DNA from 3 places in the Methyloterricola oryzae genome. Region 3 is predicted to be linked to each of the others. Evidence: predicted binding sites of a transcription regulator. Region 3 holds the regulator's gene; each other region holds the start of a gene.
The links. Region 3 encodes HrcA, which represses chaperone genes, less so after heat shock. Its sites were predicted from a motif close to TNTTAGCACTCNNNNNNNNNGAGTGCTAANA; they were not measured.

Region 1 (9,839 bases), on a different contig from region 3:
CGTCCAGGTTTGGAGGGTCAATTCGAACGCGCGTGGCGCCGCTTAAGGGCTTGAAGCAATTCCGGTACCAGCCGAAACTTCTGCCCCGAGCACCCACTTTTCCCTTATCTGGCGGCGAATTACCCGAACTCTTCCGGAAGGCTGCGAGGGGAAAGCGAGCGAAAGCCGACAATCTTTGTCGCGAAGCCTTCAAGCAGTGAGGTAGGGCGGGACGTATGCCGAGGGGCAACCCAAGCCGGCAGGATTTCTGCGCGCGCGGGTAAACAGTCTGGCAGCGCGCAAGGGCACGGAACTTTGGTAACCTAACTGGCCTAAGTCCTCGCCGAACCCAGATTGCTCGCGTCATTCGCCAGCCCGGAAATCCCATGCCCTTTTCCTTCGACAACACCTATGCGCGCCTGCCGGAGCGCTTCTACGCCCAACTGCCGCCGGAGCCCGTGGTACAGCCGCGGCTGGTCCGTCTCAACGAGGTGCTTGCCCGCCAATTGGGTTTGGACCCCGACGCCTTGCGTTCGCCCGACGGCGTGGCGGTGCTCGGCGGGAATCGGGTACCCGAAGGCGCGGAACCCCTGGCCATGGCCTATGCGGGACACCAGTTCGGCGGCTTCGTGCCGCAGTTGGGTGACGGCCGCGCCATCTTGCTGGGCGAGATACTTACTCCAGGCGGCGACCGCTTCGATATCCATCTGAAGGGTTCCGGGCGCACGCCCTTTTCCCGCGGCGGTGACGGGCGCGCCTGGCTGGGGCCGGTACTGCGCGAGTTCATCATCAGCGAAGCCATGCACGCTTTCGCCATACCGACGACACGCTCCCTGGCCGCCGTGGCCACCGGCGAGCCGGTTTTCCGCGAGACCACGCTGCCTGGCGCCGTGCTGACCCGCGTGGCGCGCAGCCATGTGCGTGTCGGCACCTTCGAGTATTTCCGGGCGCGGGGTGACACAGATGGACTCAAGCAGCTGGCCGATTACGTGATCGGCCGCCATTACCCCGAGGCAAGCCAGTCCGATCAGCCCTACCGAACTCTGCTGGCGGCGGTGGCAGAGCGGCAGGCGGAACTGGTCGCGCAATGGCTGGGGGTTGGCTTCATTCACGGCGTCATGAATACGGACAATATGTCCATCACTGGCGAGACCATCGACTACGGGCCCTGCGCCTTCATGGACGATTTCCATCCGGACCGGGTCTACAGCTCGATCGACCGTCACGGGCGCTATGCCTACAGCAATCAGCCGCCCATCGCACAGTGGAATCTCGCCCGCCTGGCCGAGTGTCTGCTGCCGTTACTGCATGCGGATGCCGACAAGGCGCTTGAGGCGGCGGAGCAGATCGTCATAGACTTTGCGCGCCATTACGAAAAAGCCTACCTGCGGCGATTCCGCGCCAAACTGGGGCTGCGGGAGGCGTGCGCCGAGGATGCCGGTCTGATCGATAGCTCGCTGCAGGCGATGGCTCAGGCCCGTGCCGATTTCACCAATACCTTCCGCGCCCTGTGCGATGCCGCCGAAGGCAACTGCGAACCGGTCCGGGCGCAGTGGGGCGAAAGCGAGCCGTGCGAGGCCTGGCTGGCGCAGTGGCGCGAACGCCTGGCGGTTGAAGCCGCCACGCCGCAGGAGCGTGTGGCTGCAATGCGCCGGGTGAACCCCTACGTCATCCCGCGGAATCACCGGGTGGAGGCGGCGCTGAGTGCGGCCGTGGCGGGTGATCTGGAGCCTTTGGATCGGCTTCTGCAGGCGCTTGCCGACCCGTGGACCGAGTGCTCGGCAAATGCCGATTTCACCCGGTCGCCCGAGCCCCACGAAGTGGTGCAGAAGACTTTTTGCGGAACCTGAAGTGCCATCCGTCCGGACGATAGTTTTGTAACATCAGACCGATTTCTCCATTTGCATGAAAGATTCGATCGTTTACGCCCTCGACTTCGACGGCGTCATCTGCGACAGCGCCATCGAGACCGCCATTGCCGGCTGGAAGGCGGCCTGCCAGCTCTGGGGCGACATGCCGGCGGAAGTGCCACCCGAGCACGTGGAAGCCTTTCGCCAGGTCAGGCCCATCATCGAGACCGGCTACGAGGCGGTCCTGGCCATGCGCATGTTGCATCAGGGGGCGTCCGTTCCAAACCTTTGCGACACCTACACGCGGGAATTTCCGCGTTTGATGGCGCAAGTCGGCATCGACAGCGAGGGCCTCAAAACCTTGTTCGGCGCAACACGGGATGCCTGGATCGCCGAGGACGGCGCCGGTTGGGTGTCGGAGAATCCGCTTTATCCGGGTGTCGCGGAGAAGCTGACCAAGTTGGGCGAAACGCGGGAATGGTACATCGCGACCACCAAGCAGGAGCGTTTCGTGGAGATGATCTTTAAGGCCAACGGCATCGAACTGGATGCGGAGCGGATTTACGGCCTGGATCGCAACATCGGCAAGGGCGAGGTCTTGAAACTCCTGTTGGAAAGACATCCTGGCCAGATGATCCAGTTTGTCGAGGATCGCTTCCTTACCCTCCAAAAAGCCGCGGAACTGGCAGAACTCGCGCCGGTGCAGATGGTCTTCGCCCTGTGGGGTTATAGCAGCGAGGAAGACAAACGTCTCGCGCAGGTTCATGGCTTCGCGTGTCAGCCACTGGACCAGTTTCTATCCTGAGCGCGACCAAACCCACCCTCCTGAATGACGGGAAGGGCGCCGCGTTTCAGCGCACCGGTATGGTCAAGGTCGGTCCTACGGATTTCGCGGCGCCTGCCTGCAGTCGGAACAACTGCATCAGCAGCATGAAGGTGGACTTGGATTCCAGGTCGTTGTCCGCCAGGTAGAACCAGTGCCCCCGGTAGGGAACGGCCAGGAAAGCCATGTCCGGCGGATCGTCGCTCTGGCGAACGTGGAACACGTTGCCGGCCGGTGTGCTGCCCCAGTCGAACTGGGTTCCGTCGGGATTGCGCGTCACGGTCACCAGGCCTGCCGTCTCGTGCGCTTTCGGCGCGTCCACATGCTGGGACAGGTAGAAGAAGATACTCATCAGCGAACGCGTGCGGATGGAGATTGTGTCCGGCCCCGCTTTCGTGAAATCGCTGGTGACGCGATAGACCTCCCGCGCCGGGTCCAGCCCCAGCAGTGCCTTGAACTCCGCAATGCGATCCCGGTAGGCCGGGGTCGAGAGCACGTGCAGTTCCGGTTCCTTGGTCGCGGGATTGACCTGCGGAACGATCAGGTGTTCGCGGCTGACCTCCTCGGCGAGATCTACGAGGCGGCGAAATTCTCGGTCAGGTTTGGGGGCTCGGGCAGGCGTGGGTCCCGAGGCGCTGGGCGCATTCTCGATGCCATTGATCCGTTCCACGCAGATGCCGAACACGCGTTTCGCACTCCAGCCCGAGCCCGACAGGGAAAAGAGGGTTTCGATGGAGATGGGGCTGAGCAGGCTCTTGACGAAGCCTTCTCCCTGCAAGGGCGTGTAGGAGATGGTTGGCGAGGTGGTATAGGCGGCGCCCAGGCTGTACTTGATGAGGTCGCTGCCGCCGTTCAGCCCGATTTCCGACTGGTCGAGCCCTGCGCTCATGTCCAGTTTGAGGGTGGCGGTCACGTTGGCCACGTCGAGGAAGAAGGCGGGGTCGCGATAGTGCAGGCGCACCACGTTATGCACGAACTGCTCGTTCATGCTGCCGACAATGGCCTCATTGTAAAGCGGGTGAGTTCCGCGGAGCCGGTCGGGGCCAAACGAATCGCAGCCGGTCAGCAGGCCGGCTGCCGCGAGCAGGAAAACCCTCATGGCGGCGCGGCGCGTCTGTCGCATGCGGCAAAACCCCGCGAGAACGCTGAACGACTCAGTTGCTCGAATGGCTCCCACCCTGTTCCACTTGCCGCCAGAGCTTCATGAATTCCCCGGCAATCTGTTTGGCCGAGTTGGAAACATCCTTGCCCGTGGCATTTTTCTCCAGAACGAACTTGGCTGCCGCGACGTAAGGGTTCTTGGACACGATGGCGCCAGGCATTTTGCTCCCATCCTTCGACGTCCCGAAAACGGCGAACGGCGCCGCGCTATGCTGGCTTTGCAGATCGCTGACCGTAACCTGGATTTCCATCTGCGTGGAGCCTTTGCCGAACCCCATGACCGCGCGCTTGATGCGGTTGCCTTCGTCCACGTCGAGAAAAACTCCTTGGATCAGCCACCCTTGCGAAGGTCGCCCGTACTGGCCGCCGGACAGACGCACGGCGTTGACGCCCTGAGCCTGCAGTTCCTGGGTGAGGTCCTGCGCCAGGCCGCTGACGATGGTCGCGGCGCTCTGCGCGGGGTCGCCGCTGCCCAGCGGCGTGGGCATGCCATTGCCCGCCTCGGCCAGGGGCCGGTGCATGAGCCCGGGCAGCAGGCCGCGAGCGCCCTCATCGGGATGAAAGTTGGCGGAATCCAGCTGAAAGTCCGTGACATAGACCTGGCTCGGTAGCGCTTGGGGTAGTGCGGCGTGCGGGCTCTCCTGAGCGACCTCGATGCCGCCGGTGGCGCTGCGATTCAAGACGCGGCAGCCAGCTGTCGTCAATGTAAGCAGTGCCAGCAGGCAGACTGTAAATCGATAGGCGAACACTGGCGATCCGGTTCAGTTAAAGTATTTCCAGCACCTTCTCGGGGGGGCGGCCGATGACGGCCTTGCCGTCGGCAATGACGATGGGGCGCTCGATCAGGATGGGGTTGTCCACCATGGCCTGGATCAGAGCCTGGCGGGTCAGGTCCTTGCTGTCCAGGCCCAGTTCCTTGTAGATGCTTTCACCCGTGCGCATCAACTCTCGCGGTTCCATGCCAAGCAGGGCCAGAATTTCCTCCAGCCGCGCCGCGCTTGGGGCGGTCTTTAGATATTCGACCACATCCGGTGCCAGCCCTTTGTCCTGCAGGATCTGCAAAGTCGAGCGGGACTTGCTGCAACGGGGGTTGTGGTAGATGGTGATGCTCATGCGTGTCTCCGTGCCGGGTGTAGGGAATGGCCGCGTCTGCGCGATCGTCTCCCGATGCGGGCGGTGGCCCGCGCAGTAGGAGCGCGCCGGGTCGATTATAAAGCGTTCCGCCAGGGCGCTCCGCCCCAGCAGCACGCGGAACATCATGGTTTCGCGGTTGTTCAGGGTCAGTTCAATGGGCCAGGAATGCGATCCGAGGGTGATGTCGGACTGGATCACATAGCGCAGTGCGCGGTGACCGCCGGAGTCACTCACGCGGCGGCGGTCAACGACACGCGCCTCGCACTGGCAAAGACGCTTGCGGTTGCGGCGCGCCGGGTGGACTTTAAAACGGACCCAGTCATCGCCGGCGCGCTGGAAGGGCTCAAGATCGAACGCGCCCAGGGAGGAAGTGCGGGCGCCCGTATCGATCTTGGCCTGCATGGGCGGCAGTCCGAGTCCGTCCAGCCGGATCCATTCCCGCCAGCCGATGGTTATTTTGCCGGCGGGTGACAGCCCAGGGTCGTTGCTGACCGAAATCACGCGCCCGGGACCTCGGCACCACGCCTCAGACGGGAGGACGAACCTTGCTTTCGCGCTGGCGTTCGCTGGCTGCGAGCTTGGAGAGTTCGGTCAACTGGGTCGCCATCACTTCCAGGATGTCGTCCCAGGACAGGATGCCTACCACGGCGCCCGAGGAATCCACCACGGGAACCCGGCGCACGCCCTTGGCATGCATGTTTTTCAGTGTCTCGTAAAGGCCGTCCTGTTCGTGGGCGGTAACCAGTTCGAAGCTCATGATATCGCCGATGGTGACATCTTCGGGACCGATTTGCGCGGCCAGCACTTCGATGACCAGGTCGCGGTCGGTGACGATACCGATGGGCTTGCCGCCTCCCGCCTGCTTTTCCACCACGACCAGACTGCCGATGTGATGCTGCCGCATCAGCTTGGCCGCTTCGACGATGGAATCCTCCTTGCTGATGACGACGGTATTGCGGTTACAGAATTGGCCGACAGACATAAGGGCTCCGGGAGAAGGTTCATTGTGGGCGGATATTTTAACCCGGATTGCAGTCCGGCGCTGATTCGCTCCGAAACGGCTCTTGAAATCCGCGACAGGCGCCTCATATCTGGCAGGACTGACGCGGCGCCGCGCGGGCCGAAACCCTTGACAAGCATCATCAGGCCGCTATTATTGGCACTCGCATTGAGCGAGTGCTAACAGGCAGGCCGCCGGCGCTCCAGGAATCCCGATTTTTTGCTTCATCTAAACAGGAGAACCCGATGAAAATTCGTCCGTTACATGACCGTGTAATTGTCAAGCGTCTGGAAGAAGAGCGCACCACCGCCGGCGGGATCGTGATCCCGGACTCGGCCGCTGAGAAACCGATGCGTGGCGAAATTATCGCTGTCGGCAACGGCAAGATCCTGGAAAACGGCCAGGTCCGTGCTCTCCAGGTCAAGGTCGGTGACAAGGTGCTGTTCGGCAAGTACGCCGGAACCGAGGTCAAGATGGATGGCGAGGAAATCGTCGTGATGCGCGAAGAAGACATCATGGGCGTGATCGAAGCCTGATCCACCTCCGTTCCCCGAACCAACTGACTCAATCAAGCAAGGTAATACTATGGCAGCAAAAGACGTGAAATTCGGTGATGACGCTCGTTCCCGCATGGTGCGCGGCGTCAATATTCTGGCCACCGCGGTGAAAGTGACCCTGGGCCCCAAGGGCCGCAACGTGGTCCTGGAGAAGAGCTTCGGCGCGCCGACCGTGACCAAGGACGGTGTTTCCGTCGCGAAGGAAGTCGAACTGAAAGACAAGTTCGAGAACATGGGCGCGCAGATGGTGAAGGAAGTCGCTTCCCAGACCTCCGACGTGGCCGGCGACGGCACCACCACCGCCACCGTGCTGGCGCAGTCCATCCTCAATGAAGGCCTGAAGGCGGTTGCCGCCGGCATGAACCCCATGGACCTGAAGCGCGGCATCGACAAGGCCGTGGCCGCCGCCGTGGAAGCCATCCATGAAATGTCCGTGCCCTGCACCGACAGCAACGCCATCGCCCAGGTGGGCTCCATCTCCGCCAACTCCGACGAGAGCATCGGCAAGATCATCGCCGACGCCATGGACAAGGTGGGTAAAGAGGGCGTCATCACCGTCGAGGACGGTTCCGGTCTGGAAAACCAGCTGGACATCGTGGAGGGCATGCAGTTCGACCGCGGCTACCTGTCTCCCTATTTCATCAACAACCAGCAGAGCATGAGCGCCGAGCTGGAGAATCCCTTCATCCTGCTCTACGAGAAGAAGATCTCCAACATCCGCGAGATGCTGCCGGTTCTGGAAGGCGTGGCGAAAGCCGGCCGTTCCCTGCTGATCATCGCCGAGGACGTGGAAGGCGAAGCCCTGGCCACCCTGGTGGTCAACACCATGCGCGGCATCGTGAAGGTCGCGGCTGTCAAGGCTCCGGGCTTCGGTGACCGCCGCAAGGCCATGCTGGAAGACATCGCCATCCTCACCGGTGGCACCGTGATCTCCGAAGACGTGGGTCTGAGCCTTGAGAAGGCCACCCTGAACGAGCTGGGCACTGCGAAGAAGGTCCAGGTCAGCAAGGAGAACACCACCATCATCGACGGCGCCGGCAGCCACGACAAGATCGCTGGCCGTGTGCAGCAGATCCGCAAGCAGATGGATGACACCACTTCCGACTACGACAAGGAAAAGCTGCAGGAGCGTCTGGCCAAGTTGGCAGGCGGCGTTGCGGTGATCAAGGTGGGCGCTGCCACCGAAGTCGAGATGAAGGAAAAGAAGGCCCGCGTGGAAGACGCCCTGCACGCTACCCGCGCTGCTGTTGAAGAGGGTATCGTTCCTGGCGGCGGCGTGGCCCTGATCCGTGTTCTGCAGAAGATCAAGGAGCTGAAGGGTATCAACCACGACCAGGATGTGGGCATCAGCATTGCCCGCCGCGCCATGGAAGAGCCGCTGCGCCAGATCGTCAGCAACGCCGGCGACGAGGCCTCCGTGGTCTGCGCCAAGGTTGCCGAGGGTACCGGCAATTTCGGTTATAACGCGGCTACCGGTGAGTATGGCGATATGGTTGCCATGGGCATCCTGGACCCGGCGAAAGTCACCCGCACCGCGCTGCAGAATGCCGCTTCCGTTTCCGGCCTGATGATCACCACCGAAGCGATGGTGGCCGAGGAGCCGAAGGACGAGAGCCCGATGCCGGGCGGCGGCATGGGAGGCATGGGCGGCATGGACGGCATGATGTAATCAGGCCAGTCCCATCTGCTCCAGCCCGCTCGTTCCGCGAGCGGGCGACAGCCAGATCGAAAAGCCTCGTCCGGGTAACCGGGCGGGGCTTTATGCTTCTGGCGCTTTGGGAGTCAGCGAGTGACGCTTTGCATGGCTGGGTGCTGAAGTTTGGGTGTTTAGCCGTGTTAAGCGGGTAGCAGGGCCTCGTACGTTCCGGCAATCGCTTGCGCCACGGAGGTCCAGGCGTAGCGCTTGTGCGCCTTGCCGTGGGCTGCCTTGCCCATGGTCTGGCGCTGAGCCTCCGGCGCCAACAGGAACTCGGCGATGCGTCCGCCGAACTCCTCCGGGTCCAGGGGGTTCGCCAGAAACCCATCGACCCCTGGACTGACGATGTCGACCGGACCACCGTGGCAGGTAGCCACCACCGGCGTGCCCGAGGCGAAGGCTTCCACCAGCACCAGGCCGAAGGGTTCATAGTGGGAGGGGCAGAGGAACAGGTCGGCGGCGCGGTAATGGGCCTTGAGCGCCTCATCGTCCAGGCGCTGGAACCAGTGGATATGCCGCTCGATGCCCAGTTCGCCGGCGCGTTTGCGCAGGGCATCGCGATAGGCTCGTTCCTCGGGGTTGGGCCGCGCGGGGCCAGTCGGAAGGCAAAAGGTGACGGTCTGACCCGTTTGGCTCAAACGCTGCGCTACGACGTCCACCGCCTCCAGCAGTTCCAGAAACCCCTTGCGCGGGTCGAGGCGCCCAGCGCTGAACAGCATGAAGTCCGTGTCATAGCCCAGTTGGCGCTGCAAGGCGCGCTTGTCGGCGCAGGGCGAGAAGCTTTCCACGTCCACGCCGCCGGGCACGATCGCGATCTTGCCGGGCGCGCAGCCGTAACGGCCGGTGAGGGCCTCTCTTTCATTTCCGCTCAGGGCGATGACCGTGTCCGCCGCCGCCAGTATCCGGCTTTCGGCGCGGACGCGCAGGTCATAGCGAAACTGCGAGCCATCGGGCGTTTCGTCGGGTAGGCGGTCGCGCTTGAGCGCGCCCAGGGAATGGCTGGTGAACACCAGCGGCTTGCCCAGGGCGAGGCTCGCCATGAGCGCCGCTGCGCCGCCGTCCCAGTAGTGGCCATGGAACACGTCGGCGTCGGCCAACCAAGGCCCATGCTCCTGCAGCACCTCGGCCACGAAGGCGGGCAGGTGGGGCCCCAGGTCCTCCTTGCGCAAAAAGCCTTCGGGCCCCATGGCGATGCGAAAGACGTCGGCACCCGCCGCGATGGCCTCCTGGGGAGGCTTGTCGCCCCAATGGCGGGTGAAGGCGCGCAATTCATGACCCTGGGCTGCCAGTTGCGCCGCCACCTGGGCCTCGTAGAGGCATTGGCCGCCGGCATCCGGCTCGCCGGTAGCCGCCAGGGGGTCGCTGTGGGGGCAGAAGAAGGCGATGCGCATGAACCTAGTGCGCTTGCCGCCGCGCGGCTTGCTGTGCCTGTTCGGGCAAGGGCCAGAGCCGATAATGGCGGAGCCCTTCGATCACGCCATCGCCGTAAGCGGCGCGCGCGAAATAGCAGCGCGACCCCGATGTCTGGCCTCTCAGCCACTGCGATACGACGTCTTCCGGCGTATTTCCCACCAAGGTCCCGCGTACGCCCGAGATCAGCAGGTCCAGGTCGTTGCCGGAGTCGCCGGCAAAGAACACG
Region 2 (9,839 bases), on a different contig from region 3:
CTGGGCGCCGTGCTGACCGGAGCCTATAGCACGCGGCTGATCCTGGTGACCTTCTTCGGACCGGAAAACCGCAACGCCCACGAGCGGCTGCCCTTGTCCATCACCCTACCGCTGGTGCTGCTGGGACTCTTGTCCCTGATCGGCGGCCTGGCCAAGCTGGATCTGGGCTCGGTGCTGCCGGAACCCTCGGGCCATGACGCCGGCTGGCTGGTGGATGGGATCACGCTGGCCGCGCCCTTCCTGGGTATCCTGGCGGCCTATCCCTTCTATTCGGTCGGCCGCGCGAAGGCCGACGCCCTGATGACGGTGCCGGCGGCCATGGACCTGCGCGCCTTCTGGTTTTCCGGCTGGGGCTTCGACCGGCTTTATGAATTCCTGCTGGTCCGTCCCTATTGCCGGCTGGCCGCCCTCAACAAGGCGGACATCGTCGATAGCCCCTTCCGCGCCGTAGCCTTTGTGGCGCGCGCCGCCAATCGCTTTCTCGCCCGCAGCCAGACCGGGAGCCTGCGCTGGTACGCGGCCGGCATGGTGCTTGGCGTGGGCGCCATGATCGCAATGGGGGTCTTCGCATGATCCTGTTCTGGCTGATAGCGGTTCCCCTCATCGGCGGCCTGGGCGCCTGGTACGCGGAGCGCCTGGGCGGGCAACTGACCCGCTGGATCACCCTCGCGGCGTTGCTACTCGACGCCCTGATCCTGCTGCCCCTGTTCGGCGCCGGCGAAACGCCCTGGCTGGCCTCGCTTACCCTGCCCTGGATTCCCCGCTTCGGCGTCAGCTTCCATCTGGCGATGGACGGCCTCAGCCTGATGCTGAGCACCCTGACTCTGTTCCTGGGCCTGATAGCCCTGGGCTGCTCGTGGACGGAGATCAAGGAACGCGTCGGCTTCTTCCACTTCAACCTGCTGTGGACCGTGGCCGGCGTCATCGGCGTGTTCCTGGCCCTGGACCTGCTGCTGTTCTTCTTCTTCTGGGAAACCATGCTGATCCCCATGTATTTCCTGATCAGCATCTGGGGCCACGAGAACCGCGCCTACGCGGCCATCAAGTTCTTCATTTTCACCCAGGTCTCGGGCCTCTTGATGCTCATCGCCATCCTCGCCCTGGTGTTCCTGCACCAGAAGGCCACGGGCAAACTGAGCTTCGATTACCTGGATCTGCTGAACAGCGGCATGGACCTGGCCACCGCGCGCTGGGTCATGCTGGGCTTCTTCCTGGCCTTCGCGGTGAAACTGCCCAGCGTGCCGTTCCATACCTGGCTGCCGGACGCCCATACCCAGGCGCCCACCGGCGGCAGCGTGCTGCTGGCGGGCATCCTGCTCAAGACCGGCGCCTACGGCCTGCTGCGCTTCGTCGTGCCGCTGTTTCCGGAGGCCTCGCGGGATTTCGCCCCCATCGCCATGCTGCTGGGCGCCGTGAGCATCGTCTACGCCGCCAAACTGGCCTTCGCGCAGTCCGATTTCAAGCGACTCATCGCCTACACCAGCGTCAGCCACATGGGCTTCGTGCTGGTGGGCGTGTTCGCCTTCAACGTCTACGCCACCCAGGGCGCGGTGATGACCATGCTGGCCCACGGCATCAGCGCCGCCGCCCTGTTCATGATCGCCGGCGCCCTGCAGGAGCGGTTGCACACCCGCGAGATGAGCCGCATGGGCGGATTCTGGGCCAAGGCGCCGCGGCTTGGCGCGCTGACTCTGTTCTTCTCCGTCGCCGCCTTGGGCATGCCGGGCCTGGGCAACTTCATCGGCGAGTTCCTGGTCCTGCTCGGCGCCTACCGGGTCAGCCTGCCCCTCACCGCCCTGGCCGCGCTGGGTCTGGTGGGCGCGCCCATCTATGCCCTGATCGTGATGCAGAAGGTGTTTCATGGCCCCCCGGCGGAGCACCAGCCCGCCGATTTCCGATGGCGTGAGACCGGCCTGCTCGCGGCGATGATGGCCGCCACCCTCTGGCTGGGCCTGTATCCGCAGCCCATGCTGACGCGCTCTGCGGATGCGGTCGCTGTACTGGAAAAGGCGGCGGGGGAGGCGCACCCATGAACCTGGACATACTCCTCGCCCTGCTGCCCATGATCCTGATTTCCGCCACGGCGGTGGCGGTGATGCTGGCCATTGCCCTGAGGCGGGATTTCCGCCGCGCCCACGGGATGACCGTGGCGGGACTCGTGCTGGCGCTGGCCTCCCTGTGGCTGGCCCGCGACCTGCTTCCCATCGGTCTCACCGGCCTGATGATGATGGACGCCTACGCGGTCTTCTTCAGCGTCCTGTTCCTGCTGGCCGCCCTGGTCTGCACGCTGCTATGTGGCGCCTATTTCGGGCGCGAGGGCGAAGAGGAAATCTTCGTGCTGCTGCTCACCGCCACCCTGGGCGCCCTGATGCTGGCGGCCAGCGTGCATTTCGCCAGCTTCTTCCTGGGGCTGGAGATCCTCAGCGTATCCCTCTTTCCCATGGTCGCCTTCCGCATCCGCGAGGGGAACTCCATCGAAGCGGGGGTGAAGTACCTGATTCTGTCCGGCATCGCCTCGGCCCTGCTCCTGTTCGGCATGGCCCTGATGTACGCCGCCTTAGGGGTCTTGTCCTTTCGCGAACTGGCCGCGGCTTCCTTTGGCAGCCCCCTGGTGGTGGTGGGCGGCCTCATGCTGCTGGCGGGCCTGGGCTTCAAGCTGTCCCTGGTGCCCTTCCACCTGTGGACACCCGACGTCTACCAGGGCGCGCCGGCGCCGGTGACGACCTTCCTGGCCACCGTGTCCAAGGGCGCCGTGTTCGTGCTGCTGCTACGCCTGTGGCAGAACGGGCAGGTGCAGCCGATGGAACCGTTTCAACTGGTCCTGGGGGGCATCGCGGCGATCTCCATCCTCGCCGGCAATGTCCTGGCCCTGTTGCAGCAAAGCCTCAAGCGGCTGCTGGCCTATTCCTCCATCGCCCACATGGGCTACGCCCTGGCGGCCTTCGTGGCAGGCAGTGCCCTGGGCGGGCCGTTCCAGCCGGAGAGCGTGGCCTTCTACTTGGCCGCCTACGTGCTGACCAGCCTGGTGGCCCTGGGCACGGTTTCGGCCCTGTCCTCGGAGGCGGAGGAAAGCGAGCACCTGGAGTGCTATCGCGGCCTGTTCTGGAGCCGCCCCCTGATCGCGGCCCTGCTCACCGTGAGCCTGCTGTCCCTGGCCGGCATCCCGCTCACCGTCGGCTTCGTGGGCAAATTCTATGTGTTCGCCGCCGGCGTGGAAGCGGGGCTGTGGTGGCTGGTGGCCGCCGTGGTACTCGGCAGCGGCCTGGGACTTTATTATTATCTTCGCGTGGTGCTGGTCATGATCGATACGGCCGGCGACCAGCAAACCAGTGAGCCCGCCGGCTCCAGCCTGCTCGCCCTGAGCGGCATGACCCTGGCGGTGCTGGGCCTTGGAATCTATCCCGAGCCACTCATGCAGGCCCTGCTGAGCATGGCGAGGGTAGTCGTGCATCCCTGAAGGAAGGGGGATCGCGTGGCGCAGGGACGCAGCGCAAAACGGCGCGCGCGGGAATCGCCGGCAAGGTCCTCGAAGACTTGCCGGGGTTCGTCACCGGTCCGACCGATGACGAGCGGGACCAGCGGTAGCAGTTCAAGGTCCCGCCGTGAGAGGGGTTCCCACAGGAACTGTCGATTTGCAGTGGATGGAAAGTGCAATTCCGGCGAAGCGGCTGGCCGCCGATCCGGAAGGTCTTAGAAATATAAATACAGAAGGTAGGAGATCTGTCATGCACAACTTTGAACAAGTCAAAGACGTCCTGGACCACGGCCGGCAGTTGCATGCCGACCTCAGGGGATTCTACGAATCCCTCAACGAAAGGGAGCAGCAGGCACGCGTGCACCTGTTGCTAGATTACCTGAGCCGCCATGAGCGGCACCTGGAAGAAACCGTCGCCCGCTTCGAGGGAGAAAGCAGGCGGCAGGTGCTGGACACCTGGATGCAGTACGCCCCCAGCATCGACGTGAACAAGCTCATCAACGTCAAGAGCCTCGCCGCCCATGGCGACATGTCGGTGGACGAGGTGGTGCGCCTGGCCATCGAGTTCGACGACGCCATGGTGGAACTGTACCGGGAGGCCGCCGACGAGGCCGACATTTCCCGCGTCAAGGATGTCTTCCGCAATCTGGTGGAGTTGGAAAGCCACGAGAAGCTGAAGATGGTCCGCGACACCCTGATGTTCGGCGACATGTAGCCACGGACCTCGCACCGGGGTTGCCCGCCCATCCGTGGCGAGCGACCCCGGCGCCTCGTTTCATCCGAACCGGCCCCAAAGCCGGCCGTCTTTTTGCGGCCAATCATTTCTTCCGCACCACCTTCATTGGCACCATGAGTATCCAACGACATGCCCTGGAATCCTACTTCGCCGCCTTGCTGCGGCCCGAGGGCTTCAAGGATTACGGCCCCAACGGGTTGCAGGTGGAAGGCGCGCCGACGATCGACCGCATCGCCTTTGCCGTCTCGGCCACGGCGGAATCCGTTAACGGCGCGGTTGCGTCCGGCGCTCAGGCCCTGGTGGTGCACCACGGCCTGTTCTGGAAGTTCCATGGCGCCAGGCCCCTGGTGGGACCCTTTGCGAAACGCATCTTTCCCCTGGTGCGGCACCAAATCAATTTGTTCGCCTATCATTTGCCCCTGGACGCCCATCCGGAACTGGGCAACGCGGCCATGCTGGCGAAGGGGATCGGATTGCAAGACCTGGAACCCTTCGGCGATTGCAACGGCGCGCCCACCGGCGTGAGAGGCCAACTGGACCAGCCGCTGGACGCCGCTAACCTGCGCGAGCGGCTGGAATCGCTGCTGAAACATCCCGTGTTGTTGGCCTCTCCGGATCAAGCCGGAGCCATCCAGAGCATCGGCATCATCACGGGGGGCGCCAATGGCGACTGGAAGCTGGCCGCAGCGGAAGGGCTGGATGCCTATATCACGGGCGAGATGAGCGAGCACGACTGGCACGAAAGCCGCGAGGCGGGCGTGACCATGTTCGCCGGCGGCCATCACGCCACCGAGCGGCTGGGCATACAGGCTTTAATGGCGCGGTTGGAAGAGGATTTCGGCGCCGACTGCCTGTTCCTGGACAGCGCGAACCCGGCCTGACAGGCTTAAATGGATTCCACTTAAAGGCGAGAGCATGGCCAATAATTCCATCGAAAGCTTGATGCCCCGCGATGTCGCCATGCAGGCGGAAAACGCCGGGGTCATCAAGGCCAATCTGGATTTCATGTCCACCCTGATGCTGTCCCTCCTGGCTGGGGCCTTCATCGGCTTCGGCGCCGTGTTCAGTACCACGGTGATGACGGGCAATGGGCTGGACGGGGCCATCAAGCTCCCCTTCGGCTTGATCCGCCTCATCGGCGCCGCATCCTTCTGCCTGGGCCTGATCCTGGTCACCATCGCCGGGGCCGAGATGTTCACGGGCAACGTCCTGTTGGTGATGGCGGCGGCCAGCCGCAAAATCAGCGCCCGCAAGCTGAGCCGCAACTGGAGCATCGTGTTCCTGGGCAACCTGGTCGGCGCCACGGCCACCGCCTACCTGATCTTTCTCACCGGCCAGTACATGCTGATGAACGGGCAGGTGGGTCGCATGGCCCTGGAGATTGCCCGGGTCAAATGCGAGCTGAGCTTCAGCCAGGCACTGATGCGGGCGCTTTTTTGCAACACCCTGGTGTGCCTCGCCATCTGGCTGAGCCTCTCCGGGCGCACCGCCATCGACAAGGTGGCGGTGATCCTGTTTCCCATCACCGCCTTCGTCACCGCCGGCTTCGAGCACTGCGTGGCCAATATGTACTTCATGTCCATCGCCCTGTTCATCAAGGATGGGGTAGACCCCGGCTACTGGCAGCAGATCGGCGCCAGTGCCGAGCAATTCGCCGCGATTACCTGGAAGAACTATCTGCTCGGGAACCTGCTGCCGGTCACCGTCGGCAACACCTTGGGCGGGCTGGTGGTGGGGCTTATGTACTGGGTCATCTACTGCCGCTCCAACATCATGCTGCGTTCGGAGGACAAGGAACTGCTGCGGCGCCTGACCTATGGCGGCCGTCGCCAGGGCAAGCGGGCGGACGTGCAGGGCATCGCCATCTTCCGCTTCGGCGGACGCCAGTTCCACGGCAAGCTGCGCAACCTGAGCGAAGCCGGGGTGATGGCCGAATTCTACGAAGCCACCGGACTGCCTGTGATCCAGGACAGCATCCACATGGACCTCAAGATCAACAACGGACAACTGGAACTCAACGACCTGCCGGGCATCATCGTCAACAGCAATACGGACAAAAACCTCATGGGCCGGGATTTCCTCACCTACTCGGTCCGCCTGGGCAAGATCAGCGACAAGGCGCGGGCCGAATTGAAAAAGCTGGTCGCGCATAACTAAGCTCCGGACGCGGCGGCTACGAGCAATATTCCGTCCGTAATCATCCCGATGCGCTCCACCCCGGAACTTCTAAAATCGTTAGCACTCCAAAGAGCAGAGTGCTAACATTGTGAACGCTCGATTTGTTGATTCAACAGGAACAACCATGAGTAACGCCTTGTCACTACCGGTCAACCTATCCCTCGGTTCCATCGAGGAGTATGTCGGCGCCGTCAACCTGATGCCCCGCTTCGACGCGGAGGAGGAGCGTGCCCTCGCTCGCCGCTTCCGCGAGGAAGACGATCTGGACGCCGCCCGCCAACTGGTTCTGGCCAACCTGCGTTTCGTTGTACACGTGGCCCGCGGCTACATGGGGTACGGATTGCCGCTGCCCGACCTGATCCAGGAAGGCAACATCGGCCTGATGAAGGCCGTAAAGCGCTACGACCCCGATGTGGGCGTCCGCCTGGTTTCCTTTGCCGTGCACTGGATCCGGGCCGAGATCCATGAATTCATCATCCAGAACTGGCGCATCGTGAAGGTGGCCACCACCAAGGCTCAGCGCAAGCTGTTCTTCAACCTGCGCAAGTTCAAGAACCGTCTGGGCTGGTTCAGCCAGGACGAAGCCCGCGCCGTGGCCGACGAACTGGGCGTGGATGTAAGCAGCGTCTACGAGATGGAGAGCCGCCTGAGCAACCAGGACATGGCCTTCGACGCCCACGCGGAAGATGACGGCGACGAGCGCGAGGTGGCCCCCGCTCAATACCTGCAGCAAGTTAACGCCGATCCGGCGGAAGTGCTGGCGGAGCGGGAATGGGAGTCCAGGGAACAGGAGCGACTCAGCGCCGCCATCGAGGAACTGGACGAGCGTAGCCGGGACATCCTCGCCAGCCGCTGGCTCGCCGAGGAAAAGCTGACCCTGCACGATCTCGCCGCGCGCTACAACGTGTCCGCCGAGCGCATCCGCCAGTTGGAGAACAGCGCCATGAAGAAGCTCAGGAAAACCCTGGCCGCGCCTGCCTGATCGCGGGCCAGGCGATCATCCCGCTACCCAGCCCTGTCGCGCCCGCGACGGGGCTTTTCATTTTGTCCCACAGAACCTTGGGATGTCCCAACCTGGGAGACGCATCATTCGCGGCATGTCCCGAATCGATGCGCTCATATTCACGCAAAACATCCTATTCCGATCGCACCGGATGACCCGCCGGAATTCATCTCGAAGCTGATTTCCAGCGGCATCACTGCTTTCCCGTAGCAAGCGGACGCTTGATGATCCTCTCCTTAAGCCCTTGCGGGAGGAACTGCCAGACCGCCAGTTTCAGCTTCGCTTTCCTGCCCACCACATGGCGGAACGACGGCTTCGCCGTCTGCAGAATCTGCAAGACCTTCCTCGCGACCGGCTGAGCATCCTCGGCGGATTCCCCCATCCTGCCGACCTTCTCCGCCCAATCGCTGAAACTGGCATCCAGATGCGGGTCGGCAAGCGCATCGGAGCGCCCCAGCAAGAGAGCCCTGGCTTGCCGCAGCATCTTCTCCCAATGCGGCGTGCCGATCATGCCAGGGTCGATGACGCTGACCGCGATGCCACTGTTCGCAAGCTCGGCTCGCAGTACCGCGCTGATCGCATATAGCGCGAACTTGGTCGCGCTGTAAGCGCCGGTAAACACACCCGGAATGTAGGCGCTGGTTGAACCGATCATGATGATCTTCCCGGCGCAAGGCTGCAGCAAGGGCAAGCAGTTCCGCACAACCCGCATCGGGCCAACGACATTGACGTCGAACAGGGTCGTCAGTTCCACACTTTCCAGGTATTGGAGCGGTCCGGAGAGACCCACCCCGGCGCAGTTAACCAAGCCCCGCAGTTGGCTTCCGGATTGCGCAATGGCCGTGGCGGCAGCGGCAACACTGTCATCGCTAGCGATGTCCATCGCCAGCGGGATAATCTGTCCGCCCGCCGCGGGCCCGAAAGGCGACGACTGCAGTTTGCGCATTCCCGCGTAAACCGTATACCCCTCCGCCGCCAGCAATTCAGCACAACTGCGACCGATTCCGCTCCCGGCGCCCGTGACGAGAACAGCCTCCTCTGTCATGCCGTGTGGGCTCCTTCGGAGGCGGCATGCGCGGACAGACGGGCTCCCGGCTGCCGATAGCGCGACATGACATAAGCCCAGGCCGGATGTTTCAGCTTGTCGCCCGGCACGGCATGAAAGCCGGCGCTGCCGAAACGCTGTACATAGGTTTTCCAACCAAAATCGCAGACCGTTTCGTAACGGCACTGACGGCACGCGGGAAGGCGGGTCTTTCTCAGGAGTTCGACCCAGCGCGTGAGGCCCGCGACCTTGATACCCAGCCAGCCATTTCGCCAGGGAACGGACCACTCCTTGGCCAGCAGGAACCCGCCGGCACAGATCACGTCGAACGCGAGGCCCTTTAAGCTTGAGCCTGCACGCCGCACCCGATTGCTGAAGTAATAGTTCCAGTCATCCGGGTCGTAGCTTTGCTGGTAGAGGTTCATGACGTATTCCTCATAGCCTTGCATGAAGCAAAACGGAAGATACTTGACACTCACCGGCGGGAGACGGGGCTTAAAGCGATCGATGGCCTCCTTGATGGCGGCCGCCGCTTGCTCATAGTCTACAAAAAAGCGTGGGTCCGTGTTGCCGGCCTCCGCGACCGGACTGAATACCGCCATGTGGATGCATTGCGCTCCCAGGCCCAGCGCCAGCCCGAATATGGCAGGCACATGCCCGACGTTGAGCCCGGTGACCGTGGTCGTAATCCGGCAGCGGACACCCAACTCACGCATATGGGCAAAAGCCTGCAGAATCTTCGAAAAACTGCCGGGAATGGCGGTGTGCTGGTCGTGAATTGCGTCATCAGGGCCATGCAGGGAAAACAGCACGTCGTTCACACCGGCTTGTGCCAGGCGCGCGGCATACCCGGCATTCGCAAGCCTGAGGCCATTGGTGATCAGGGAAATATTGGAAAACCCAAGTTCGCGCGCGTACTTGACCAGATCGAGCAGGTCGCCTCGAATCGTCGGTTCGCCCCCGGTGAATTCCACTTCGCTGGCGCCGAGGCCACGCAAAGCTGCCAACTGTCCTCGCAACGCCTGGTAGGTGGGCTCAAGCTCCACCGGATTGTCGAGAAGGTCCTGATAATAGCAAAAGCCGCAGCGCGCATTGCATCGAAACCCCAGCCGGATCTCACCGCGCTGGGATAAGGGTATCGCTTTCGCAGGCAAACCCGATTCGCGCTTCATCGCACCCCGAGCGAGGCATAAAGCGCAGTGATCCGCTCGACATAACGGGCGCTGGAAAAATTCTGTTCGATCGCACGCTGGCAGGCCGCACCCATTTCCTCAATCCGGCTGGACGGCATTCGCATCACAGCGGCCAAGGTTTCCGCCAAGGCCTCCACCGACCCGCTGGGGAACAGCCAGCCCGTTTCCTCATGCTCAATCAGTTCGGGAATTCCGCCGATATCGGCGCC
Region 3 (9,839 bases):
GGGTGGCACCGCGGCCGGAGAACCCGAGGGCATTGCCCAGGGAATCGAGTTTCTCCGCTTGGTTGGGGAACAGGTTGGGCGATACGGTATCAACCAGTCCGGCCAGGTTACCTTGTTCAATGCTGCTGATGTCAGCGCCCGGGAAAACCACGCTTTGGGCGACGATCGCATTCACGCCGCCGGTGGGGGTCTCGCAGCCGTGGTTGATGGCCAGCGTGATATCGGCGGTTTCGCCCTCGGTGATCTGGGTGGTTATTTCGTCGTGTGCGAAAGCGTTGGAGCCCGCCATGGTCGCCGCCAGGGCGAACATGATGGGACGGAGTGTTGCTTTGGACATGTGTGCTGCCTTTGAATCGTTAAGTTAAGAGTGTTGGGTGCCCGGCAATCCTTCCGCTGGACCGGCGCCGTCCTTTGGCCCATCCGCCCTGACTGGCCGGACCGGGCACGCCAGAATCAGGCACATGTTTCGTGCCATGGATGAAACGTATTTAAAAACAGTTAATTATGTCGTCTTGTCGGGCTGCTTCAGGGTATGCCTGTGGCAGTTCACAAGAAATTTGCGTGAGCTAACTCAAGACAATTTCTTATGCGGCAGAGGCGTGTGGCGACGTCATGGCGGCAAGTTCAGTCGCTGTTTAACTCCCGCTTCAACTGTGCCGTGTCAGATAAAAAAACAGCCCGGCGTAAGCCGGGCTGCGGTGGCCAAAATGCCGTCCCGGTGGTTTACCGGGCGGAAGGCCAGTAACGAGGAATCGGCAGATCGCGGTTGATCTGGGCCGCGGTGGGCACGACGCGGACTTCCTGGCCCAGGCCGCAACTGGCGTCCAGCGGGGTGCTGCGGGTCACGGTGAGGGTGGCCGGAGAGTTGAAGCCATGCAGGCCGGGGCCGTCGAAATCGGAGCCCACCGCCGGCGTCCACAGGTTCACGACCTCGTCGCTGAACTTGGTCTTGCTGGTGACCTTGCAGATATCGGCAATGGCCAGCACATACTGGACGCTCTTGGCACAGCTACCCTCATTGACGAAGACCGCGCCGGGACGGAAGGGCAGCAGGGAGATGTAGTCCAGCCCTGGCAGGCTGCCGTCCTTTGCATAGAAGCCTACCGAGTTGCTGGTCGTGGGATCGCGCTTGATATCCTCGCTATTGAAGACGTCGCGGCTCTTGACCTTGTCCGGGTGGAAAACCGCGCCGCCGTCGACGAAGTCCTCCAGGCTGCCCTCGTAGGCAACGTAATCGTTGGCGGTTTGACCGGCGGGAACGGCGTCGCGAATCTGGACGGTGGCGCTCTCGTCGGGGAACACCACGCTGGTGGCGATCACCGGGGTGCTGTTGGAGTTGGTCACGGCATTATGGCAGCCGTGGGTAGTCGCGGTGGCGTTGTACACGTTGGCGCCGGAAGCAACGGTCGGAGTTTGCAGCCGGGTGTGCGCGATGGCACCCTGGCTGGCCAGTGCGACGGCGGAAGCGATGGCGGCGAGTGCTAAAGGACGTACTTTCTTGTTGTTCATTGGTATCCCCCATTGGGTGATGTGTTTTGCGTTTTTGGTTTGGGCGGCTTCCCTGCCTGCAAAGAGTCGTCGTTGACGACGCTGCAAGTCCGTTGAACCGCTTGGGTCAACGCGCAAGAGAACGCAAATGCAATGCCACAGGCTCAGACCCTTGCCTATCAATGGCTTGTGGGTCAATTGACTGAGTTGTAGGGATTGGTATGCGGTAGATGCCGCAAAAGCTAAGGCATCTCACGATCTCTGAATAGAGAAAGTCTTATGCCGGCGGCTCCCGTGGCCCGTTGTGAGGTAAAGTGCTGAAAGCGACGGCGAGGCGTCACGGAAACAGGGAGTTTCCCCGAAGTGTGAGGTAGTTCGCATTTTTCGCCTGACGCTGGTGGGCGAGTGCCGCTAGCCTTTTTGTCAGTGTTTCGCTGCAAAAGGGCAGGAGGAGGTTTCCATGAGTTCAGTGGTCAGGCATTTTGATCTCGCGGGTGGCTTCGGGGTCGCATCGGAGTCCAGCCGAATCAAGAAGTTCGCACTCGTGTCGGCGGGCGCGATCTTATTCCTGCTTTTCTGGGACAGTGTGCTTCCGGCCTTGGCGCATCTGCTCATTTTGGGCCTGGAGGTGCTGGAAGCCCTAATGGATCACATGCTGGAGTCGGTGTTCGGTCTGGACGCATGGACTGCGCAGTTGGTGACGGCCTGGACCGGATTTTTCATCGGTCTGAAGATCGCCTTCGTGCTGGCGCGGAAGCTGCGCGAGGTCTATCGCCGGGTAACGGCCCGGGTCTTGGCCTGGTGCGACAGCCACAACCTGCATCTCTAGATTTAGACTTTTTGCGGTCACGAACAGCCGCCTGGGGCGGCTGTTCTCGTTGATTGGGGTATGTAGGCGTCGAAGCCGGAAGGCCAAAACGAAGACCTCCAGGAGCTATACCGCACCCCTCATAGGGCCTGGCGGGAGGCGAAACCCCGCGCAGGGATCAGCGGTTCGTAGCGCTGTTCAACATTTCTTCCGCATGGGCCAGGGTCTGCTCGGTGATGCGCACGCCGCCGAGCATGCGGGCGATCTCGTGCTTGCGCTGCTCCCGGTCCAGTTCGCGCACGCCCGTCTGGGTGCGGCCCGACTGGCTGGTCTTCTCCACCAGCAGGTGTTGATGACCCTGCGCCGCAACCTGATGCAAATGGGTGACGCAGAATACCTGGCGTCCGACGCCCAGGGCCTGCAATTTCTGACCGACGATCTCGGCCACGCCGCCGCCGATGCCGGAATCCACCTCGTCGAATACCAGGGTCGGGGTGGTCTTGGCATCGGTGGCGGCCACTTGAATGGCGAGGCTGATGCGGGACAACTCGCCGCCGGATGCGACCTTGCCCAAGGGACGCGGCGGCAATCCCGGATTTGCGCTCACCAGGAATTCGATGCGGTCATTGCCCTGGGGTGCCGGCGCGGCGTCCTCCTCGACGCTGGTCTGCACCAGGAAATCTCCCTGCGGCATGCCGAGTTCCCGGATCATGCCGGTGATCTGAGCCTGCAGGCGGGCAGCCGCGGCCTGCCGGCTCTGGGTCAGGCGCGCGGCTGCCTGGTCGAAGCTGGCCTTGGCTCCCGCCAGTTCGGTTTCCAGCGCTTCCGCGCGGCCGCTACCCAGTTCGATGGCGTTGAGTTCGACGCGCAGGGATTCCAGGTGCGCGGCGAGTTCCCTTGGGCCCACTTGGTGTTTGCGGGCCAGGCGATGCAGGACGCCGAGCTTTTCGTCCAGCCAGACCAGACGCGCCGGGTCCGCTTCCAGTCGCTCCAGGCCGCGGCGCAGCAATTGGCTGGCTTCCTTGACCTGGATCTGCGCTTCCCGCAACAACTGCAGTGGCTCCTCGAATTCCGGGGCGAGGCGCGCGACGTCTTCCAGTTCGTGGCAGGCCTGGGTCAAAAGGGCGTTGGCCGAGTGCTGCTCGTCCTCGTAGACGCGGTCTAACTGGCCTTGGCCGGTGCCCAAGATCTTGCCCACGTTGGCCTGGCGCACCTGCTCCTCGGACAGCGCCTCGTAATCCAGGGAGTCCACCTCCATCTGCTCCATTTCCGCGATCTGGTAACGCAGCAGTTCTTCCTTTGCAGCTCCGGTAGAGGCGGCTTCGCGCGCCTGTTCCAACTGCTGGCGCAGGGCACGCCAGCGTCGGGCGTGTTCAGCGACTTCACTCAGCAAGTCGCGGTTGCCTGCGTAGCCGTCCAGCAGGCGGCGCTGCTCGTCCGCTTGCAGCAGGCGCAGATGGGCGTGCTGGCCATGGATCTCGACCAGGCCCGAGGCCAGTTCCTGCAAGGCTTGCAAGGTGGTGGGGCGGCCATTGATGAAGGCCTTGGAACGGCCGTCGGCATTGACCACGCGCCGGATGAGGCAGTTGCCGTCCTCATCCAGCATGGCGTTCTCCGCCAGCCAGGCCTGCGCTTCGGGGGCGTCGGTGAGGGAGAAGGACAGGTTGATCTCGGCGCGGGCGGCCCCGGGGCGAACAAAGCCCGAGTCGGCACGCTCGCCCAGGGCCAAGGCCAAGGCGGTGAGCAGGATGGACTTGCCGGCGCCGGTCTCGCCGGTCAGCACGGTCAGTCCCTCCTTTAAATCCAGGTCCAGCGCTTCAACCACCGCCAGCTCCTTGATGCTCAGATTCTCCAGCATGCTCAGCTCCGGTAGCCGCTACTCCAATGCAGTTTTGCCCGCAGGATCTCGAAGAAGTCGTAGTCCAGCGGGTGCAGGATGCGGAACGGGCGGTCCTTTACGATCTCGATGCGGTCGGTGATCTCCACGTCCGGTATGGAGATGCTGTCGCAGGTGACCTGGGCGCGGAACTGCTTGCTGGGACGGAAGGTGATTTCCACCACGCTGTCGTCGGCGATGACCACCGGGCGGTTGCTCAGGGTGTGCGGGTTGATGGGCACCAGCACGATGGCATTGAGGGTCGGATACAGGATCGGGCCGCCGCCGGAGAGGGCATAGGCGGTAGAGCCAGTGGGGGTGGAGACGATCAGGCCGTCGGAGCGCTGGGAGTTGAAGAAGTGACCGTCAATGGAGGTGACGATCTCGATCATGCTGGTGGCGGTAAAGCTGTGGATGACCGCCTCGTTCACCGCCGTCTGCTCGTAGATCACCTGCCCGTTGCGGATGATGCGGGTGCGCAGGAGATGGCGCTGCTCGGCGCTATAGTGGCCGTCCAGAATTTCGTCCAGGCGCGCCAGGGAATCCTGCGGCGAAATGTCCACCAGAAAGCCCAGGCGGCCCAGGTTGACGCCGATCAGCGGGACATCGTGCTCGGACAGCAGGCGGGCGGCGCAGAGGAGCGTGCCGTCGCCGCCTACCACGATGGCCAGATCGCAGGCGCTGCCCAGGTCCTTGAGAAGTCGCACCTGCTCCGGTGTGTGCTCCACCAGTGGCGCGCAACCACGTTCCAACAGCACCTCCCGGCCGCGCGCGAGCAGGTGCTGGTTCAACGATGTCAGGGTTTCCGCGATATGCGGCGCATCCGGCTTGCCTACCAGGGCGACGCGCCGGAACGGCTGCTGCACGGCGTGATTCTGGGCGCTGTTCTCCATCAGCGATGCAGCAGTCGGTTGGGCGGGGGCGTGTCTCTTCGCTGGGACAGGCAGAGTTACATCTGCGACTGCAGGTAGTTATGGATTCCCACGGAATCGATCAGGGACAACTGGGTTTCCAGCCAGTCGATGTGTTCTTCCTCGTCCTCCAGGATTTCCGTCAGGAGGTCGCGGGATACGAAGTCGGCGGCAGTTTCGCAGTAGGCGATGGCTTCCTTGAGCAGCACATGCGCCTGGTGCTCAAGGTCCAGATCGCAACGCAGCATTTCCGCGGGGTTCTCGCCGATGCGCAACCGGCCCAGTTCCTGCAGGTTGGGCAGTCCTTCCAGGAACAGGATGCGCTCGATCAGTTCGTCGGCGTGCTTCATCTCGTCGATGGATTCCTTGTAGACCTTTTCGTTGAGCTTGTGGAAGCCCCAATTCTTGTACATGCGGGCATGCAGGAAGTACTGGTTGATGCCGATCAGCTCGTTGGCCAGTACCCGGTTCAGATATTCGATGACTTTGTTTTCGCCTTGCATAGTGAGGCTCCTTGGGACAGTCGGGTGGCGTGTGGGTGCAGCAAGACCCGCGCCGCGCGGGCCCGCCGATGCCGGCTATAGTATGTGCTTCTTGACACATTATCTAGGGGTTGCTAATTTTGGCACTCATATCAACAGAGTGCTAACTCCACATCCTTCGAGGGTCTGCGTGGCGAATCATCCCGAGTTGAGCGAACGCGCACAGTACCTGCTCAAGGTGCTGGTGGAGCGTTACATCAACGACGGTCAGCCAGTCGGTTCCCGTGCCCTGTCCCGGGACGGTGGACTCAAGCTCAGCCCGGCCACCATCCGCAATGTGATGGCTGATTTGGAGGACCTAGGCCTCATCACCGCGCCGCATACCTCGGCCGGCCGTATGCCCACGGTCAGCGGCTACCGTTTCTTCGTCGATTCCTTGTTGACGGTGCGTCCCCTCAAGCAGGAACTGGCGCTGCAGTTCCAGCATGACCTGGATACCTCGGAAGACCCGGACGAAGTGCTGGAGCGCGCCTCGCGCCTGCTTGCCGACATGACCCACATGGCGGGCCTGGTCTCGGTGCCGCGGCGGGAAACCACCACCTTTCGCATGATCGAGTTCCTGCCCCTGTCGGAGCAGCGCATACTCGCCATCCTGGTCACCAACGAGCAGGAAGTTCAGAACAAGATCATCCAGCCTTCGCGGCGTTTCAGCGCGGCGGAGCTGACCTCGGCCGCCAACTACCTTAACGCTGTCTACGGTGGCCTGGATCTGGCTACGGTGCGGGAGAGCCTGTTGAAGGACTTGCGCGAGACCCGCGACCGCATGAACCAGGAAGTCCTCAATGCCAGCGAGATCGCCGAGCTGGCGCTCACGGGGCGCGAGCGGCGCGAGAAGAAGCCCTATCTTCTTTCGGGCCAGACCAACCTGATGGACTTCGGCGAGCTGGCCAGCATGGACAAGCTGCGCACCCTGTTTTCCGCCTTCCAGCAGAAGGAGGACATGGTGCATCTGCTGGAGCGCTGCCTGGACACGCCGGGCGTGAAGATCTTCATCGGCGAGGAATCCGGCTGCGAGGCCTTGGAACCCTGCAGTCTGGTGACGGCCCCCTATGCCGTGGACTCCGGCACCGTCGGCGTGTTGGGCGTCATCGGGCCCACCCGCATGGAATATGAGCGCGTCATTCCCCTGGTCGACCTGACGGCAAAATTGTTGGGCGCCACCTTGAATCAGAAGTCTTTGTCCCCATCTTAACGCGGACACTTCAGAACCCTTAGTCGCGGCGGGTGCCCTCAGGGCACATCCCGCCTCAGCCCACATTATTCAGGAGCAACGATGAGTGAAGACCACCCTTTGCAGGAAGTCCCGCAGGAAACCGAGATAAGCGTGAAGCCGGTGGAGGGAGAGAGTCAGTCCCAGGAAGAGCCGGCCACCGAGGCCCAGGTTACAGCCGAGCAACTGGCCGCGGAACTGGCCGAGGCGAGAAGGGCCGCCGAGGAGAACTGGGACAAGGCGGTAAGGGCCCAGGCGGAAATGGAAAACCTGCGCCGGCGCACCGACAAGGACCTGCAGAACGCTCACAAATACGGTCTGGAGAAATTCGCCAAGGAACTGCTGCCGGTGCTCGACAGCCTGGAACTGGGCATACAGGCGGCGGCGGGAGACAGCCCCGAGGTGGCCAAGTTGCGGGAGGGCAGCGAACTGACCCTCAAGCAGTTCCGCAACGTGCTGGAAAAGTTCAACGTGGTGCCGGTGGAGCCCCTGGGCCAGCGCTTCAATCCCGACCTGCATCAAGCCATGGCCATGGAGCCCAGCACCAGCGCGGAGCCCAACACCGTGGTCAAGGTGTTCCAGAAGGGCTATCTGCTCAACGACCGCTTGCTGCGCCCCGCCATGGTGGTGATTGCCCAGGCGGTGGCCGAGCAGCCTCATCTGGACGAGAAGGCTTGAAATCCCGGAAGGCGCTCCCCATAAACTGACCAGACCGAAATTTCCCATAACAATCAGAATTCAGCTTGGAGATCTAAATGGCCAAAATCATCGGAATCGACCTGGGCACCACCAATTCCTGCGTGGCGGTGCTGGAAGGCGGCAAGGCACGCGTGATCGAGAACAGCGAAGGCGCCCGCACGACGCCTTCCATCATCGCCTACTCCAGCGAAGGCGAGGTGCTGGTCGGCCAGTCCGCGAAGCGCCAGGCGGTGACCAATCCCAAGAACACCCTGTTCGCCATCAAGCGCCTGATCGGCCGCCGCTTCAAGGATGACGTGGTGCAGAAGGACATCAAGATGGTGCCCTACAAGATCGCCGAGGCGGACAATGGCGACGCCTGGGTGGACATCAATGGCAAGAAGATGGCGCCGCCGGAGATTTCCGCGCGAGTCTTGATGAAGTTGAAGAAGGACGCCGAAGCCTATCTGGGTGAGGAAGTGAAGGAAGCCGTCATCACCGTGCCGGCTTATTTCAACGACTCCCAGCGCCAGGCCACCAAGGACGCCGGCCGCATCGCAGGCCTCGAGGTCAAGCGCATCATCAACGAGCCCACCGCCTCGGCCCTGGCCTACGGCATGGACAAGCAGCGCGGCGACCAGAAGATCGCGGTCTATGACCTGGGCGGCGGCACCTTCGACATCTCCATCATCGAGATCGCGGAAGTGGACGGCGAGCACCAGTTCGAGGTGCTTTCCACCAACGGCGACACCTTCCTGGGCGGCGAGGACTTCGACCTCCGCATCATCGATTACCTGGCGGACGAGTTCAAGAAGGAGCAGGGCATCGATCTGCACAACGATTCCCTGGCCTTGCAGCGTCTGAAAGAGAGCGCGGAAAAGGCCAAGATCGAGTTGTCCTCCAGCCAGCAGACCGAGATCAATCTGCCGTACATCACGGCGGATGCCTCGGGTCCCAAGCACCTGAACATGAAGTTGACCCGCGCCAAGCTGGAAGCCCTGGTGGAAGACCTGATCGAGCGCACCAAGGGCCCCTGCCTGACCGCCCTGAAGGATGCCGGCCTCAAGCCTTCCGAGATCGACGAGGTGATCCTGGTGGGTGGCCAGACCCGCATGCCCAAGGTGCAGGATTTCGTGAAGGATATCTTCGGCAAGGAGCCGCGCAAGGACGTCAACCCGGACGAGGCCGTGGCCCTGGGTGCCGCCATCCAGGCGGGCGTGCTGGGCGGTCAGGTGAAAGACGTGCTGCTGCTGGACGTGACCCCGCTGTCACTGGGCATCGAGACCCTGGGTGGCGTCATGACCAAGTTGATCGAGAAGAACACCACGATTCCCACGAAGACCAGCCAGGTGTTTTCCACTGCCGAGGATAACCAGTCCGCGGTGACCGTGCACGTGCTCCAGGGCGAGCGCGAAATGGCGCGCGACAACAAGTCCCTGGGCCGCTTCGACCTGTCGGACATCCCCATGGCGCCGCGCGGCGTGCCGCAGATCGAGGTCACCTTCGACATCGACGCCAACGGCATCCTGCATGTGGGCGCGAAGGACAAGGCCACCGGCAAGGAGAACAAGATCGTCATCAAGGCCTCCAGCGGACTTTCCGACGAGGAAGTCAAGCAGATGATCAAGGAAGCCGAGATGCACGCGGAGGAAGACCGCCGGATGCACGAACTGGTGAACGCGCGCAATCACGCCGACGCGGTGATTCACGCCGCCAACAAGACCGTGCATGAACTGGGTGACAAGGTCCAGGCTGACGAGAAGACCAAGATCGAGGAAGCCATCAAGGAGCTCAAGGCGGCGATGGATGGTGACAGCAAGGACGCGATCGAGAGCAAGACCCAGGCGCTGACCGAGGTCTCCGGCAAGCTGGCCGAGCGCCTCTATGCCCAGGGCGGTCCTGGCGGCGGCGAGCCGCCGGAGGGCGGGGCTGGCGGCGGCTCCGAGGAAGGCACCAAGACCGACGACGTTGTCGATGCAGAGTTCGAGGAAGTCAAGGAAAACAAGAGCTAAGTTGCCGGCAACCCTTAAGGACCGCCGCCTATCAACCCTTGAATAGCCGCAGGTGTCGAGCCTGCGGCTCATTGCATTATGGCCAAAGAAGATTATTACGAACTGCTCGGTGTGCCGCGCAACGCGAGCGACAGCGACATCAAGAAGAGCTTTCGCCGGCTCGCGATGAAGTATCATCCGGACCGCAACAAGGACAATCCCGAGGCCGAGGAGAAGTTCAAGAAGATAAAGGAGGCCTATGAGATCCTGTCGGATGGCAAAAAGCGCTCCGCCTACGATCAGTTCGGGCATGCCGGCGTCGATCCCAGCATGGG

Region 1: the regulator HrcA is predicted to act here: its motif matches at 6,102-6,132, upstream of groES (co-chaperone GroES).
Region 2: the regulator HrcA is predicted to act here: its motif matches at 6,445-6,475, upstream of rpoH (RNA polymerase sigma factor RpoH).

Annotation. Positions count from the first base shown of each region.
Region 1 covers NZ_JYNS01000005.1:83,490-93,328, forward strand. Annotated here, with positions in the region: gene EK23_RS08915 (protein adenylyltransferase SelO) at 366-1,829, shown strand; gene EK23_RS08920 (HAD family hydrolase) at 1,885-2,634, shown strand; gene EK23_RS08925 (hypothetical protein) at 2,681-3,775, opposite strand; gene EK23_RS08930 (DUF4410 domain-containing protein) at 3,807-4,493, opposite strand; gene arsC (arsenate reductase (glutaredoxin)) at 4,579-5,448, opposite strand; gene EK23_RS08945 (CBS domain-containing protein) at 5,474-5,929, opposite strand; gene groES (co-chaperone GroES) at 6,193-6,483, shown strand; gene groL (chaperonin GroEL) at 6,533-8,173, shown strand; gene EK23_RS08960 (glycosyltransferase) at 8,341-9,591, opposite strand; gene EK23_RS08965 (HAD-IIB family hydrolase) at 9,596-9,839, opposite strand, start outside.
Region 2 covers NZ_JYNS01000022.1:29,229-39,067, reverse strand. Annotated here, with positions in the region: gene nuoL (NADH-quinone oxidoreductase subunit L) at 1-573, shown strand, start outside; gene nuoM (NADH-quinone oxidoreductase subunit M) at 570-2,033, shown strand; gene EK23_RS19185 (NADH-quinone oxidoreductase subunit N) at 2,030-3,457, shown strand; gene EK23_RS19180 (ferritin family protein) at 3,726-4,190, shown strand; gene EK23_RS19175 (Nif3-like dinuclear metal center hexameric protein) at 4,325-5,092, shown strand; gene EK23_RS19170 (formate/nitrite transporter family protein) at 5,127-6,368, shown strand; gene rpoH (RNA polymerase sigma factor RpoH) at 6,514-7,371, shown strand; gene EK23_RS19160 (SDR family NAD(P)-dependent oxidoreductase) at 7,586-8,437, opposite strand; gene EK23_RS19155 (radical SAM protein) at 8,434-9,609, opposite strand; gene EK23_RS19150 (glycosyltransferase family 4 protein) at 9,606-9,839, opposite strand, start outside.
Region 3 covers NZ_JYNS01000009.1:92,470-102,308, forward strand. Annotated here, with positions in the region: gene EK23_RS13210 (hypothetical protein) at 1-310, opposite strand, end outside; gene EK23_RS13215 (hypothetical protein) at 724-1,509, opposite strand; gene EK23_RS13220 (hypothetical protein) at 1,949-2,317, shown strand; gene recN (DNA repair protein RecN) at 2,475-4,154, opposite strand; gene EK23_RS13230 (NAD(+) kinase) at 4,157-5,038, opposite strand; gene bfr (bacterioferritin) at 5,122-5,586, opposite strand; gene hrcA (heat-inducible transcriptional repressor HrcA) at 5,756-6,817, shown strand; gene grpE (nucleotide exchange factor GrpE) at 6,899-7,513, shown strand; gene dnaK (molecular chaperone DnaK) at 7,591-9,525, shown strand; gene dnaJ (molecular chaperone DnaJ) at 9,604-9,839, shown strand, end outside.